Regions from separate parts of the Mesorhizobium kowhaii genome, predicted to be linked through region 3. Evidence: predicted binding sites of a transcription regulator. Region 3 holds the regulator's gene; each other region holds the start of a gene.
The links. The regulator LexA, encoded in region 3, represses DNA repair genes until DNA is damaged. The targets are predictions, from matches to a motif close to TGTTCNNNNTGTGTTCNG.
Positions count from the first base shown of each region.

Region 1: the regulator LexA is predicted to act here: its motif matches at 2,043-2,060, upstream of ACFFNA_RS12090 (YifB family Mg chelatase-like AAA ATPase).
Region 2: the regulator LexA is predicted to act here: its motif matches at 1,319-1,336, upstream of ACFFNA_RS00615 (DNA recombination protein RmuC).
Region 4: the regulator LexA is predicted to act here: its motif matches at 896-913, upstream of ACFFNA_RS28420 (PA0069 family radical SAM protein).

Region 1 is NZ_JBHLYT010000011.1:67,696-71,072, forward strand. Features, by position in the region: gene ACFFNA_RS12085 (malate synthase G) at 1-337, shown strand, start outside; gene ACFFNA_RS12090 (YifB family Mg chelatase-like AAA ATPase) at 422-1,951, opposite strand; gene ACFFNA_RS12095 (NAD(P)H-dependent oxidoreductase) at 2,191-2,781, opposite strand; gene gshB (glutathione synthase) at 3,015-3,377, opposite strand, start outside.
Region 2 is NZ_JBHLYT010000001.1:120,738-124,114, reverse strand. Features, by position in the region: gene fmt (methionyl-tRNA formyltransferase) at 1-729, opposite strand, end outside; gene def (peptide deformylase) at 735-1,265, opposite strand; gene ACFFNA_RS00615 (DNA recombination protein RmuC) at 1,369-2,640, shown strand; gene ACFFNA_RS00610 (GFA family protein) at 2,649-3,053, opposite strand; gene ACFFNA_RS00605 (cation diffusion facilitator family transporter) at 3,081-3,377, opposite strand, start outside.
Region 3 is NZ_JBHLYT010000006.1:231,741-235,117, reverse strand. Features, by position in the region: gene ACFFNA_RS07000 (ComEC/Rec2 family competence protein) at 1-1,811, shown strand, start outside; gene lexA (transcriptional repressor LexA) at 1,805-2,542, opposite strand; gene ACFFNA_RS06990 (GntR family transcriptional regulator) at 2,922-3,377, opposite strand, start outside.
Region 4 is NZ_JBHLYT010000053.1:197,974-201,350, reverse strand. Features, by position in the region: gene ACFFNA_RS28420 (PA0069 family radical SAM protein) at 1-821, opposite strand, end outside; gene ACFFNA_RS28415 (glycosyltransferase) at 972-1,496, shown strand; gene ACFFNA_RS28410 (hypothetical protein) at 1,643-2,617, shown strand; gene ACFFNA_RS28405 (GFA family protein) at 2,625-3,089, opposite strand; gene moaB (molybdenum cofactor biosynthesis protein B) at 3,200-3,377, opposite strand, start outside.

The DNA of each region.
Region 1 (3,377 bases), on a different contig from region 3:
CGTCGGCTGTTCGAAAGTGCCTGACATCAACGATGTCGGCCTGATGGAGGACCGCGCCACGCTGCGCATCTCCTCGCAGCACATCGCCAACTGGCTGCACCACGACGTCTGCTCGCGCATCCAGGTGATGGATTCCCTGCGGCGCATGGCGGCCATCGTCGACCTGCAGAATGTCGGCGACCCGCTCTACCGCCAGATGGCCGCCGACTTCGACAGCTCCATCGCCTTCCAGGCCGCCTGCGACCTGGTGTTCAAGGGCCGTGTCCAGCCCAACGGCTACACCGAACCGGTGCTGCACGCGCGGCGGCTGGAGCTGAAGGCGCGTGCCTCGGCCTGAGCCGAAGGTTCGGAAAGCATGATGGGAGCCAAGGGCCGGGTGCCGCCGCCTGCGGTCCCCCGCCTTTGAAGCAGGAGGGGGACGTCACGCCGCCTGCGCCACGCGCTCCGAACTCATGCGGTAGGAAATTGCTTCCGCCAGATGGATGCGCCCGACGGTTTCGCTGGCGTCGAGATCGGCCAGTGTTCTCGCGACCTTCAGCACGCGATGATAGGCCCGCGCCGAAAAGGCGAGCTTTTCGCTGGCGTCCTTGAGCAGCGACAGGCCGGCGGCATCCGGCATGGCGATCTCTTCGATGACTGCCGGCGCGCAATGCGCGTTGGTGGTGGCGCTGACGCCGAGCCGTTCGAAACGCTCGCGCTGGATGGTGCGGGCCCGCGCCACTCGTAGCGCCACCGAGGCACTTTTCTCCGCCCGGTCGGGCCGGATCAGGTCGCTGGCCGAGACCGCCGGCACTTCGATCCTGAGATCGATGCGGTCGAGCAGCGGGCCAGAAATGCGCGCCTGGTAGTCGGTGCGGCAGCGCTCGCCGCGCAGGCAGCGATAGCCCGGCTCGCCGGCCATGCCGCAGCGGCACGGGTTCATCGCCGCGACCAGCTGGATGCGCGCCGGATAGGTGACGCGATGGTTGGCGCGCGCGATCATGCAGTCGCCGGTCTCCAGCGGCTGGCGCAGCGCGTCGAGCGTCTGCGGCGTGAATTCGGGAAACTCGTCGAGGAACAGCACGCCGTGATGGGCGAGCGACACTTCGCCCGGCCGCGCGCGTATGCCACCGCCGACCATCGCCGCCATCGAGGCCGAATGGTGCGGCGCGCGGAACGGCCGCCGGTCGGTCAGCTTGCCTTCGCCGAGTTCTCCCGCCACCGAGGCGATCATCGACACTTCGAGCAATTCCTTCGGCGCCAGCGGCGGCAGGATCGACGGCAGCCGCTGCGCCAGCATCGACTTGCCCGATCCCGGCGGCCCGATCATCAACAGGTTGTGCCCACCGGCGGCCGCCACTTCCAGCGCCCGCTTGGCGGTCTCCTGGCCCTTGATGTCGGCAAGATCGGGCAGGTCGCGCGCCGAGGAGTGGATGCCGGCCTCCGGTCGCGACAGCACCTGCGTGCCGCGAAAATGATTGGCGATCGCAATCAGGCTGCGCGGCGCCAGAATGTCGAAATCGGCGCCGGCCCAGGCCGCTTCCGGCCCGCACGCGAACGGGCAGATCAGGCCCTTGCCTTCGGCGTTGGCGCCGATCGCGGCCGGCAAGGCGCCGGCGACGGCGGCGATCGTGCCGTCGAGCGACAGCTCGCCAAGCACGACATAGCCGGCCAGCATGTCGCCCGGAATGGCGCCCAGTGCCGCCATCAGGCCAAGCGCGATCGGCAGATCGTAGTGGCTGCCCTCCTTGGGCAGGTCGGCCGGCGCCAGATTGACCGTGACCTTCTTCGATGGCATCGACAGGCCGGAGGCATGAAGGGCCGCCTGCACCCGCTCGCGGCTTTCGGCCACCGCCTTGTCGGCCAGACCGACGATGTGCATGTTGACCTTGCCGGGTGCGATCATCACCTGCACGTCGACCGGCACTGCCTCGATGCCCTGGAAAGCGACCGTGCGAACCCGCGCCACCATTTTTTTGCCCCCGGATAACAGTTCGCTTATGCCCAGGCGATCAGGACGCGAGCGAGGTCAGAGAAGACAACCACAGATTTCCGAGTTAGGCAAGAACATTACGAGAACATAAGGTTGCCCCATGTACGATGAATGACACTTCCGGAAAGGATGTGCCGTTCATGTGAGCGCTCCCTTCGTCAAACGCTCTCTGGCGTCGAACTCGCTGGCATCGAAGATGAGATACCGGGCGTGGATGGCTAGAATTTGTCGAACAGGCGCTCCACCTTGCGCGCGAACATTTCCCTCTGGTGGTCAGAGATGCTCTCGACAGAATATCTCGTCAGGTAGAGGTGCTTCACATTGCGGCCGCACATAGTTTTGAGGCCTCGCAGCAGCACCTTCCTCCCTGGGTTTTGCATGTACAGTTCGGTATACCACCACGACGAGCCGCATGTGGTAACAACCCCCATCCGCCGGATGTTCAATAGCGCCGGCTTGATCACGCCACCGTCTGCCGGCAACTCGTAAGCCACCCCTGGTCGCCAAACTCGATCAAAATAACCCTTCAAGATTGCAGGCATGCCTGACCACCATGTGGGAAAGCAGAAAACGCAGGCTTCCGCCCATCTCAACGCGTCGATGTAAATCTGCAAATCGCGGGGTGCCTGAGCAGGATCAAAGTGGCCACGTCTTTCTTCGGCATGCATCACAGGATCGAACTTCATCTGATGGAGATCGAAATCAACGACCTCGTCACCCCTGGCTTTGAGGGTCTGAACGACCCGTTTGTGGAGCGATGCCTGGTAGCTGTCGGCTAGTGGATACGCGCAGACGACATTAATTTTCATGGCGTGAGCCTTCAGGCTTCGAACTACACGCACATATTAGCTGTCGCGCAACCAACAGGAAACAGCAAGGTCAGTGGTGGGGAAGGAAGCCCATCGCCGGTGTCGATCCGCAGTGGCCTCTACAATCGCCTGATCAAATCAAGAACATTACAAGAATACCCAGCCGCACCGGTCGCGGCCGGGTTGTGCCCGGTTGAAAAACCGGAACATGGTTAAGACAAAATGAAAACGGACTACGTCCGCCGCTTGTCCTCGAGTGCGTCCCAGAACAGGCTGGCGATGTCGGCGCCGCCGAAGCGCCTGACTTCGCGCACGCCGGTTGGCGATGTCACGTTGATCTCGGTCATGTAGTCGCCGATCACGTCGATGCCGACCAGGATGAAGCCGCGCTCTTTCAGCGCCGGCCCGATGCGGGCGCAGATTTCGCGCTCGCGCGTCGTCAGCTCGGTCTTTTCGGCGCGGCCGCCGACATGCATGTTGGAGCGGGAATCGTGCTCAGCGGGCACCCGGTTGATGGCGCCCACCGGCTCGCCATCGATCAGGATGATGCGCTTGTCGCCCTTGCGCACGTCCTTCAGGTAGCGCTGCACGATGTA
Region 2 (3,377 bases), on a different contig from region 3:
GCCAATTTCCATCTCGGACCAGGCACCGGGAAAGGGTGACAGGCCACGAATGGTATTGTGGACCGCGCTCGCCGAGCGAGTCCAGTCCACGCGAGTCTCGGATTTATCGATTTTTTTGGCGTAGGTCACCCCTTCCATCGCTTGGCCGGCAAATGTCAGGGTGTTCCTTTCCAGTCGCGCCAGCGCTTCCACCATCAGTGCAGCACCGACACTCATCAACCGATCATGCAGATCGCCGGCAGTCATATCGGGTTCGATGGCGCATTTTTCAACCATTGCCACCGGGCCGGTGTCGAGACCCTCTTCCATGCGCATCACCATCATGCCGGTTTCGCTGTCACCGGACATGATCGCGCGCTGGATAGGCGCGGCGCCACGCCAGCGCGGCAAAAGCGAGGCATGGCCGTTGATACAGCCAAGCCGGGGTGCCTCCAGAACCGCCTTCGGCAGCAGCAAGCCATAAGCGACGACCACTGCGACATCGGCCTGCAGGGCGCGGAAAGCGGCCTGCTCGGCCCCGCCTTTGAGCGATACCGGTGTGCGCGTCTCGATGCCCAGCCGCTCCGCTTCGCGCTGCACCGGCGACGGCGTCAGCTCCAGTCCGCGCCGTCCGGCGGCGCGCGGCGGCTGCGTATAGACGGCGACGACCTCATGTCCGGCCTCGGCAATGGCCCGCAGCGTCGGCACCGAAAACTCCGGCGTGCCCATGAAGATGACGCGAAGGGGCATTTCCCCTATCCCACCAGCTTGCCCGGCGCCTTGTCCCTGGCGAGCTTCTTGAACTTCTTCACCACCATGTCGCGCTTCAGCTTCGAGATGTGGTCGATGAACAAGACACCATTGAGGTGGTCGATCTCGTGCTGCAGGCAGGTCGCCATCAGCCCCTCGGCCTCGATCTCCTGCAGCTTGCCGTCGCGGTCGAGATATTTGACCCGCACGGCTGCCGGGCGTTCGACCTCGGCATAGTAGTCCGGGATCGACAGGCAGCCTTCCTCGTAGACGGAGCGCGTGTCGGCGCTCTCCAGGATTTCCGGATTGATGAAGACATGCGGTGCCGGCGTCTCGTCTTCCTTGGCCAGATCGATCACCAGCATGCGCACGGGTTCGCCGATCTGGATTGCCGCCAGCCCGATGCCGGGCGCGTCGTACATGGTCGCCAGCATGTCGTCGGCTAATTTGCGCAAAGGCGCGTCGACGCGCTCCACCGGCTTGGAAACCTGGCGCAGGATGGGGTCGGGAAGGATGATGAGCGGCTTGATCGGCATGGCGTTCCACCTAAGACCTCCAGCGAAAAGCGTCAACCGGTGCGCTTGAGGCTCGTTCACGTTTTGATCTGTGCCAGCCCCGCGAATCGGCTATGCTGTCCACATGAATGATCTGACATCCATCCTTTCGGAGCCTGTCGCGCGGCTTGGTGCCTCCACGATCACGCTCGGCCATGCGCTGGCAGTCGGCGCATTGCTGTTTCTTGGCCTGTTCGTGGCGCTTGTCATCGCGCTGTGGCGGTCGGCCAAGGCGCGCGCCGTTGCCGCTGCCGAAGCCGCCGACCATGCCCGCGATGCCGAGGCGCGGATGGCCGGCATATTGCAAAGCCAGGCCGAGATGCAGGGCCGCATGGGCGCCATAGCCGAAGTGTTCGGGGCACGGCAAGCGGAGCTGACGCAGTCCATCGGCCAGCGGCTCGACGCCATGACCGGCCGCCTCGGCCAGACCATGACCGAGCAGACCAAATCCACCCATGAAAGCCTGGCCAAATTGCAGGAGCGGCTGGCGATCATCGATGTCGCGCAAGGCAACATCCAGTCGCTTGCCGGCCAGGTCGTGCAATTGCAGGCAATCCTCTCCAACAAGCAGACGCGCGGTGCCTTCGGCCAGTCGCGCATGGAGGCGATCGTTGCCGACGGCCTGCCGCATGGCGCCTATGAATTCCAGGCGACGCTTTCGAACGGTAGCCGGCCCGACTGCCTGGTGAAGATGCCGAATGGCGCGCCGTCGCTGGCCATCGATGCCAAATTCCCACTCGAAGCCTGGAACGCCATCCGCGCCGCCGATGGCGCCGACCTGCAGAAGGTCGCCGCCCAGGCCTTCCGCCGCGACATCGAGATCCATGTCCGCGATATATCGGAAAAATACCTGATCCAGAGCGAGACGCAGGACACCGCCTTCATGTTCGTACCGTCGGAATCGGTGTTCGCCGAGATCCACGAGAATTTCGAGGCGATCGTCCACAAGGCGCACCGCGCCCGTGTCGTCATCGTCTCGCCGTCGCTGCTGATGCTGTCGATCCAGGTCATCCAGGCTATCCTCAAGGACGCCCGCATGCGCGAACAGGCGCATCTGATCCAGGGCGAGGTCATCCGGCTGATGGAGGACGTTGCGCGCGTCGACGAGCGGGTGCGCAAGCTGCAGGTCCATTTCGGCCAGTCGGCCAAGGACATCGACGACATCCTCGTTTCGACGTCGAAGGTGACCAGGCGTGGCCAGAAGATCGAGGCGCTGGAGTTCGGCGCCCAGCCCGACGGCGAGGCCAGCCCGGACGCCACATCACGGCCTCCCGCCGCGAAAGTCGAGACAGGCGCCCGCGTTGCCGATTCGAAAACCGGACAGCTCCAGCTGAGGGTCGTCGAAGGAGACGACTGAGCCGCTGGCTACTGCTCCTCCACGGTCGTCATGCCCTGAAATTCAGGCAGCCAGTGCAGCGCCGAGCGGTGCCATTTCTGCTGTGTCGGGATCAAATCCTCGCGTTGCCGCGCGGTTCCCGCTCGAATTCCATAGATTTTTGGACCATCTCCGACCGACGTGGCGTAAAGGTGCGAACCGCAGTCGGCGCAAAAGGCCTGGGCGCGCTTGGCGCCGCTCGCCCCGGTCTTGGTGTAGATTTTCGGCGTACCTTTGGTGATCCGGTAGTGATCCTCGGACGCGGGAACAGTCACCCGAAACGCCGTGCCGGTCAGTTGCTGGCAATCCACGCAGTGGCAGATGCTGGTCTTTTCCGGGTCGACCTCCGCCTCGTAGGTGATGGCGCCACAATGGCAGCCGCCGTCGATTTTCATCTTGCTTCTCCCTGCTTCGCCCGCATCTTAACCGGCCCGATCCGGCTCGTCTCCTGACGCGGCTTCAACAATCTTGCGCCGCCGCTCCCAGGTCCCGGTCGTCTGCGGCTTGACGAACAGCCGCGCGATCTCCGGCATCTCTGTCTTCAGCCGCTTCTCGATACGCTCCACACAGGCCTCGATGTCTGGGGCCGTCAGATGATCCTCGAACTCGATGCTGAGGGCGGCGACGATCTCTTGCGGGCCCATGTGGACAGTCAGAACGCCGTTCGCCCGCTGCACCGCCGGGTCCTGCTGGACGATCGCCAGCACCTTCTTCTGCAC
Region 3 (3,377 bases):
TTTCGGCACGAAAGATCCCGGCAGAGATAACCGCCGGCTCCCTGGTCACCGGCTACGCCAAGCTGTTGCCGCCAACAGGCCCGGTGCGGCCTGACAGCTACGACTTCTCCTTCGACAGCTATTTCGCCGGCATCGGCGGCAGCGGGTTTTTTCTCGGCAATCCAAAGCTTGTCGCCGGCGATGACAACGATATGCCGCTGTCGGCCCGCCTTGCCTCGGGGATAGAAAATGCCCGTGAAGCCATCGCCGACCATATCAGGGGCAGTGTCGGTGGCGCCGAAGGTGAGATCGCCGCGGCGCTGATCGTCGGCGTGCGCGCCGGCATTCCCGATGAAATCAACGAAGCGATGCGGCGCACCGGCATCTACCATATCATCTCCATTTCCGGGCTACACATGGCGCTGGTCGCCGGCACCATCATGATGCTGATGCGCAGCGCCTTCGCCCTGTTTCCAGACTTTTCCGCGCGTCGGCCGGTCAAGAAATACGCGGCCGCCGCCGCACTTTTCTCGATCGCCGCCTATCTCGTCATCTCAGGCATCGTCGTTGCCGCCGAGCGCAGCTTCATTATGCTGGCGGTGATGCTGATTGCCGTGCTGTTCGATCGGGCGGCGCTGACCATGCGCAACCTGGCGATCTCGGCGATCGCCGTCATTGTGGTGTCGCCACATGAAGTGGTCGGCCCGAGTTTCCAGATGTCGTTCGCGGCGACCGCGGCGCTGGTCGGTGCCTATGCCGGCTGGTCGGATCATCGCGCGGGGAAAACGAGACCGCCGCCGCCACGGCGATCGCTGCCCGGCTTTCTCACGCGAAAATTCCTGTTGGCGATGGGTGGCCTTGCCATGACCTCCATCATCGCCGGCAGCGCCACTGCGCTGTTTGCCATCTGGCATTTTCAGCGGGTTTCGCCGCTTAGCCTGTTCGCCAATCTCGCCATCATGCCGATCGTGTCCGTCGTCATGTTCCTGGCCGTTGCCAGCGCCTTGTTGATGCCGTTCGGGTTCGACGGGCCATCCCTCTATCTGATGGGCAAAGGCCTGACGGCAATGATCGCCATATCGGGCTGGATTTCCGAACGTTCGCCTGTCGACGCAGTCGGGTTGATTTCGCAGCAGTCTGTCCTGCTGGTGGCGATTGCCTTGGTCATTGCGACGATGGCGACGACATGGCTGCGGCTCGCAGCGCTTCCCTTCGCACTTGCCGGCATGCTGACCGTCTCGGACACGCGCCCACCGGACGTGCTGATCTCGGAGGACGCCAGGCTGGTTGCGCTGCCGATCGGCGACGGCGAACTCGCCGTCAGCCGGGCACGCCCGAACGAATTCACGGTCGACAACTGGAAACGCGCGCTGACATCCGAAACCATCGTCATGCCGGAGGTGTTCAGCAAAGGAGACGGGCAATTCGAGATAGCGGATGCCGCCGAACTGCCGCCGGGAGCGCCTTTCTACTGCACATCAGGCGTTTGCCTTGCCAAGCATCCGTCCGGCGCGATCATTGCGCATGTCGAAGACCGAAAGGACGCCTGGAAAGCCTGCAGCCTCGCTGACCTGATCATCATCAATGACGCCACGGCCTATGACCCCTGTCACGATCCGCTGGTGCTCGTCATCACCAAGCGACAACTGGCTCGCAAGGGTAGTGCGGCCGTCTTCTTCGATCGCCAATCGGCGACCACGCCTGCGACGATCAGCTTCGCGGTGGACAGGCCATACCGGCCCTGGCACACGCAGCGCAAGTTCTCGCGCGAGGCGAGGGGCCTGCCACCCTACCGCAAACCCGAAAAGCCGGTTGCAAGCCCTGCTCAGTAGCGCCTGATCAACCCGACGAGCTTGCCTTGCACCTTGACCCTGTCCGGCCCGAAAATGCGGGTTTCATAGGCGGGGTTGGCAGCTTCGAGAGCAATCGAAGCACCCTTGCGGCGGAACCGCTTCAGCGTTGCTTCCTCTTCATCCACCAGCGCCACGATGATCTCGCCCGGGCTGGCTGTATCGGCGTTGCGGATGATGACGGTGTCGCCATCGAAGATGCCGGCCTCGATCATCGAATCGCCCTTGACCTCGAGGGCGTAGTGCTCGCCGCCCATGATCATGTCCGGCGGCACCGAGATCGAATGCGTCTGATGCTGGATAGCGTCGATCGGCACACCGGCGGCGATGCGCCCCATGACCGGGATCGACACGGCGGAAACCACGTCGTCGTCATTGCCGGCCGAAGGCATCCGCGAAAGCGCTGGCTTGATTTGCCGGCCAAGGCCGCCTTGACCGAGGCTGCCTTGGATGACGCTTGGCGAGAACTTTCTTGCCGCGTTGAGGCCGGGCGCGATCGAATCCGGCAGTCGCAGCACTTCCAGCGCGCGCGCCCGATTTGGTAGCCGGCGAATGAAACCGCGCTCCTCCAGCGCCGTGATCAGCCGGTGGATGCCGGATTTGGAGGCGAGGTCGAGCGCTTCCTTCATCTCGTCGAAGGAGGGCGGAATGCCGCTTTCCTTGAGCCGTTCATGAATGAACATCAGCAGTTCATGTTGTTTACGCGTCAGCATGGCGACCCCCCAGGAAACCTGAAACCAGAATCGGAAAAACAAACCCAGAACAAACACTATCTGTTCCAGTTGTGTTCCGCAACCGTTTAAAGTTTAATGAATTTGTTAAGGCGGCTGAAATCATTGGCGCGCGGCGGTGAGCCGCGATCGAGGGCCCCCTGCCGCCGCGGCGCACTGGCCTGCATTGAAATTGTTTTGGTTAATGGCCTGTGGCCCACTTCGTGGCGAGGTTTGGCATCAGCTGCCGACAGACCTCGATTGGGGGCATTTCCACTTTCACGTCTCGTTCAGCTGCCGTGAACGAAACGAAGCCAAAATGCCAACTTTCGTCAGAGAAATGGCAGATCTCCCTTGGTCTTTGTCCTTGTCGAACGGCAGATCATCGCGTGTTCATATTGTCCTTACCGGCATGGACATAGACATGCAGCGTATAGCCGATATGAGCGGTCATCAGCGCCTTCGCACGCTCGACGTTGCGATCCAGCGCCGCCTGCATGAGCGCCGTGTGATGTTCGATCGCGACAGCCTGGCGCAACGCCTCCATGGCCTCTTCATAGCCATGCTGCAGGCCGGCGGCCGCCCGCAAGGTTGGTGCCAGGCCGAGAAAGCGGTGATGGCGACGCAACTGATCCGCGATCGTGGAATGGAAGGTCAGCAGCCAGGGGGATGTTGCCGCACTGAGCAGTGCCGCGTGAAAAGCCTCGTGTTTTTCATCCCACTCGTCGACCACTGCGTCGGACGGGTCGTCGACCGCGGTCTTGCAACGCGACAGCCGGTAATGGGCGGCGACGACGATGTCCTCCCATTCACGGCCGCCTTTCTCGATCGATTCCTG
Region 4 (3,377 bases), on a different contig from region 3:
AGGATGCGCTCCATCTCCTGGTCGGTCAGGCCGGGGATGATCGGCGCCACCATCACCGAAGCCGGAATGCCGGCATCCGAAAGCTGTCGGATCGCCTCCAGCCGCTTGGTCGGTGTCGAGGCGCGAGGCTCCATCGTTCTGGCCAGCATGCGATCGAGCGTCGTCACGGACAGCGCCACCTTGGCCAGCCCGCGCTCGGCCATGCGCGACAGGATGTCGATGTCGCGCGTCACCAAAGCGGACTTGGTGACGATGCCGACCGGATGGCCGCGCGCTTCCAGCACTTCGAGGATCTCGCGCATGATCCGATATTGCTTCTCGATCGGCTGGTAGGGATCGGTGTTGGTGCCGATAGCGATGGTGCGCGGCTGGTAGCCGTCTTTCGACAACTCCTTGTCGAGCAGTCGCGCTGCATCCGGCTTGGCGAACAGCTTCGATTCGAAATCGAGACCCGGCGACAGGCCCATGAAACTGTGCGTCGGCCGGGCGAAGCAATAGACGCAGCCGTGTTCGCAACCGCGATACGGGTTGATCGACCGGTCGAAGGAGATGTCTGGCGATTCGTTGCGGGTGATGATGGTGCGCGGCTTCTCGACCTGCACCTCGGTCTTGAAGGGCGGCAGTTCCTCGAGCGAATTCCAGCCATCGTCGAAGACATGCCGGCTGACCGGCTCGAACCGTCCCGACGGATTGATGCCCGCCGACCTGCCGCGATTGCGGTCCGGACGGACACGCACGCCACTCTGCTCGATCATCGCATTGGCCATCTCGGCTCTTCCTGATCCGAAAGCTGCAATGTCGGCACGCACGATCTGTTCCATCTTCGCCCGCTCCCAGGGACTGTCCATGTTGTGTCGAATCGCTCTGTTCATGAAATTATTCCTATTTCGGCGATGAGAACAAAGCAAGAACTTTTTATGGTGCGTTGCAGAAACTGGCGCTCCGTCCGGCTTTCCGCTATTCGGCTAATGATGCTCAGTGTTCTCATCGAAACCCGCAATGACGAGGAGGGCCTCGCCCGCACACTCGCCTCGCTGATTGGCGGCGCGGTCGAGGGCGTGGTGCGTGACGTCATCGTCTGCGACACGGGTTCCACCGACCAGACGCATCGTGTTGCCGAGCATGCCGGCTGTCAGTATGTGACTGGCGGTATCGCTGCCGGTATTCGCCAGGCCAAGGGCGACTGGCTGCTGCTCCTGGAGCCGGGCTCGCGGCTGGTGGAAGGCTGGATCGATGCGGTCGTTGCCCACACGGCCAGGCAGACCATGGCGGCGCGCTTTTCGCGGGCCCGCGGCAGCCGCACACCGTTCCTGGCCCGGATATTTTCGGGAAACCGCGCCTTGGCCGATGGATTGCTGATCAGCAAGCTTCAGGCCGCGGCCTCGGCCAAGAGTGCCGGCAGCGCCGAGGCCATCGCACGCGGCCTCGCGGCAAAGCGGCTCGACGCCGAAATCTGGGTGGCGCCGCCAAAGCAAGAGCATCGCTCCCCAAAGTGATTTTTTGCAGCTGCTCACTCCATTGTGCATTGCACAATGTCTGACGCGAGGTTAACTTCCCATCCAGGCGGGTGAATTGGGTTTGGGTCATGCCGAGTGATGAGCACCGATGCCGCATCGGTGCCGCTCTCATAGCCGAGGACCCGATGAACCTTTCAACCCCCGACAAATCCGGCACGGTCAGTCTCGAGGCCATTGCGCGCAACGGCAGCCTGCTGCGGCGCATCGCCGTGCGCATTCCGACCTATCTGACGGACCTGCGCGAAAACCCTGCCTGGCTGCCGATGTTCGTGCTGGCGCGCACAATGCCTGGACGCAGGATGCATTGGCTGGGCGCAAAACGCGCCCGTCCGGCCGACAATGCGGGGGATACGATGTTTGCCGGCGTCGACCGTGAGGCCGTGGTCGAAGCGCTGCGCTCCGATGGGCTGTTTTCGGGCCTGGTCCTGCCGCTGGCGATCCATGAAGAGATCGCCAGTTTCGCCCAGCGCACCCCTTGCTTCGGCAATTTCGACCGCCGTCTCGAATTCATGCCGGGTGAACATGCCGAGGCCGAGAAGCGCTTTGGCCGCTCGCTGCTCAGCGGGCATTTTTTCGAGCGCATCCTCGACTGCAAGGCGGCACTCGCCATCCAGCGCGATCCGCTGCTCCTGGATATTGCCGCGCATTATCTCGGCGGCCAGGCAAAGCTGATCACGACGCGCGTCTGGTGGAGTTTTCCGACTGGGGAGGCATCGGACGCCGACAAGAACCTTGCCTCGCTCGGCAAGTATCATTTCGACCTCGACGACTGGCGCATGCTGAAATTCTTCTTCTATCTCAAGCCGGTCGACGCCGACACCGGCCCGCATGTCTATGTCCGGGGCAGTCACAAGCGCCGCAGCCTCAAGCATCAGCTCACCCTGCTGGTCGGCCATCCCGCGCAAGAGGTTCTGGATGTCTATGGCGAGCAGAGCCCGGTGACGCTCACCGGCGATGCCGGCCTCGGCTTCGTCGAGGATCCGTTTGGCTTCCACATGGGCACCGTGCCGGCGCGCACGCCGCGGCTGATGATGGAAGTTGGTTTCGGCGTATCGCCGCCGTCACGCCGCCGCTTTCATGGCGAGCCGGTCATCCGCTGAAAGGGAACTATCCGAAGCTCATCTCGACAGGCATCCAGCGATCGCGACGCCTGGCTTGGCGTTGCTCTCTGCCTTCCGCGTCGAAGTCGACCGGGACCGGCTCCCGATCGAACCGCTCTCGGTCGTCCAGGGCATTTATGATGACGATCGCCCTTGCGTCATCATCATCTCCGGCGATTGCGGCGACATAGACGCCGCAGTCCCGGCAGATCAAATAGTCGGCCGTCCTCAGCCCGAAATGATATGTCCGCAATTGCGCTCTGTCCTTGACCGAGATGATCAGTCTGCCGTCCGGATCGGCAACGGCGCGCGAACCATGTTTGACACAGAACGAGCATTGGCAGGCGCGAACTTCGATTTGCGACGGGTCGAGCCCGGTCTCGAATGTCAGGCGAACATTGCCGCAATGGCATCCGCCGGAGTGTGCGTTCATCGTATTTCCCGCCGCCAAGTCGTGGCTGAGAATATTCATGCGGCATCCGGTTGGGAATGGCGCTTCGAAGGCGCAAGCGGCACTCCGCTGGGCGAAACCAAGGTCGCGCACTTGAATTGCCTGCGACTTGGGTCCCTACGCGGATGGGCTCACCCGCGCCGCAGATGCTCGTCCAGGCGCGGCATGATCTCGACGAAGTTGCACGGCATGTGCCGGTAGTCGAGCTGCGCCTTCAGGATGCCGTCCCAGGCGTCCCTGCAGGCGCCGGGCGAGCCCGGCAGCACGAAGACGAAGGTGGCATTGACGACGCCGCCGGTCGCCCGGCTC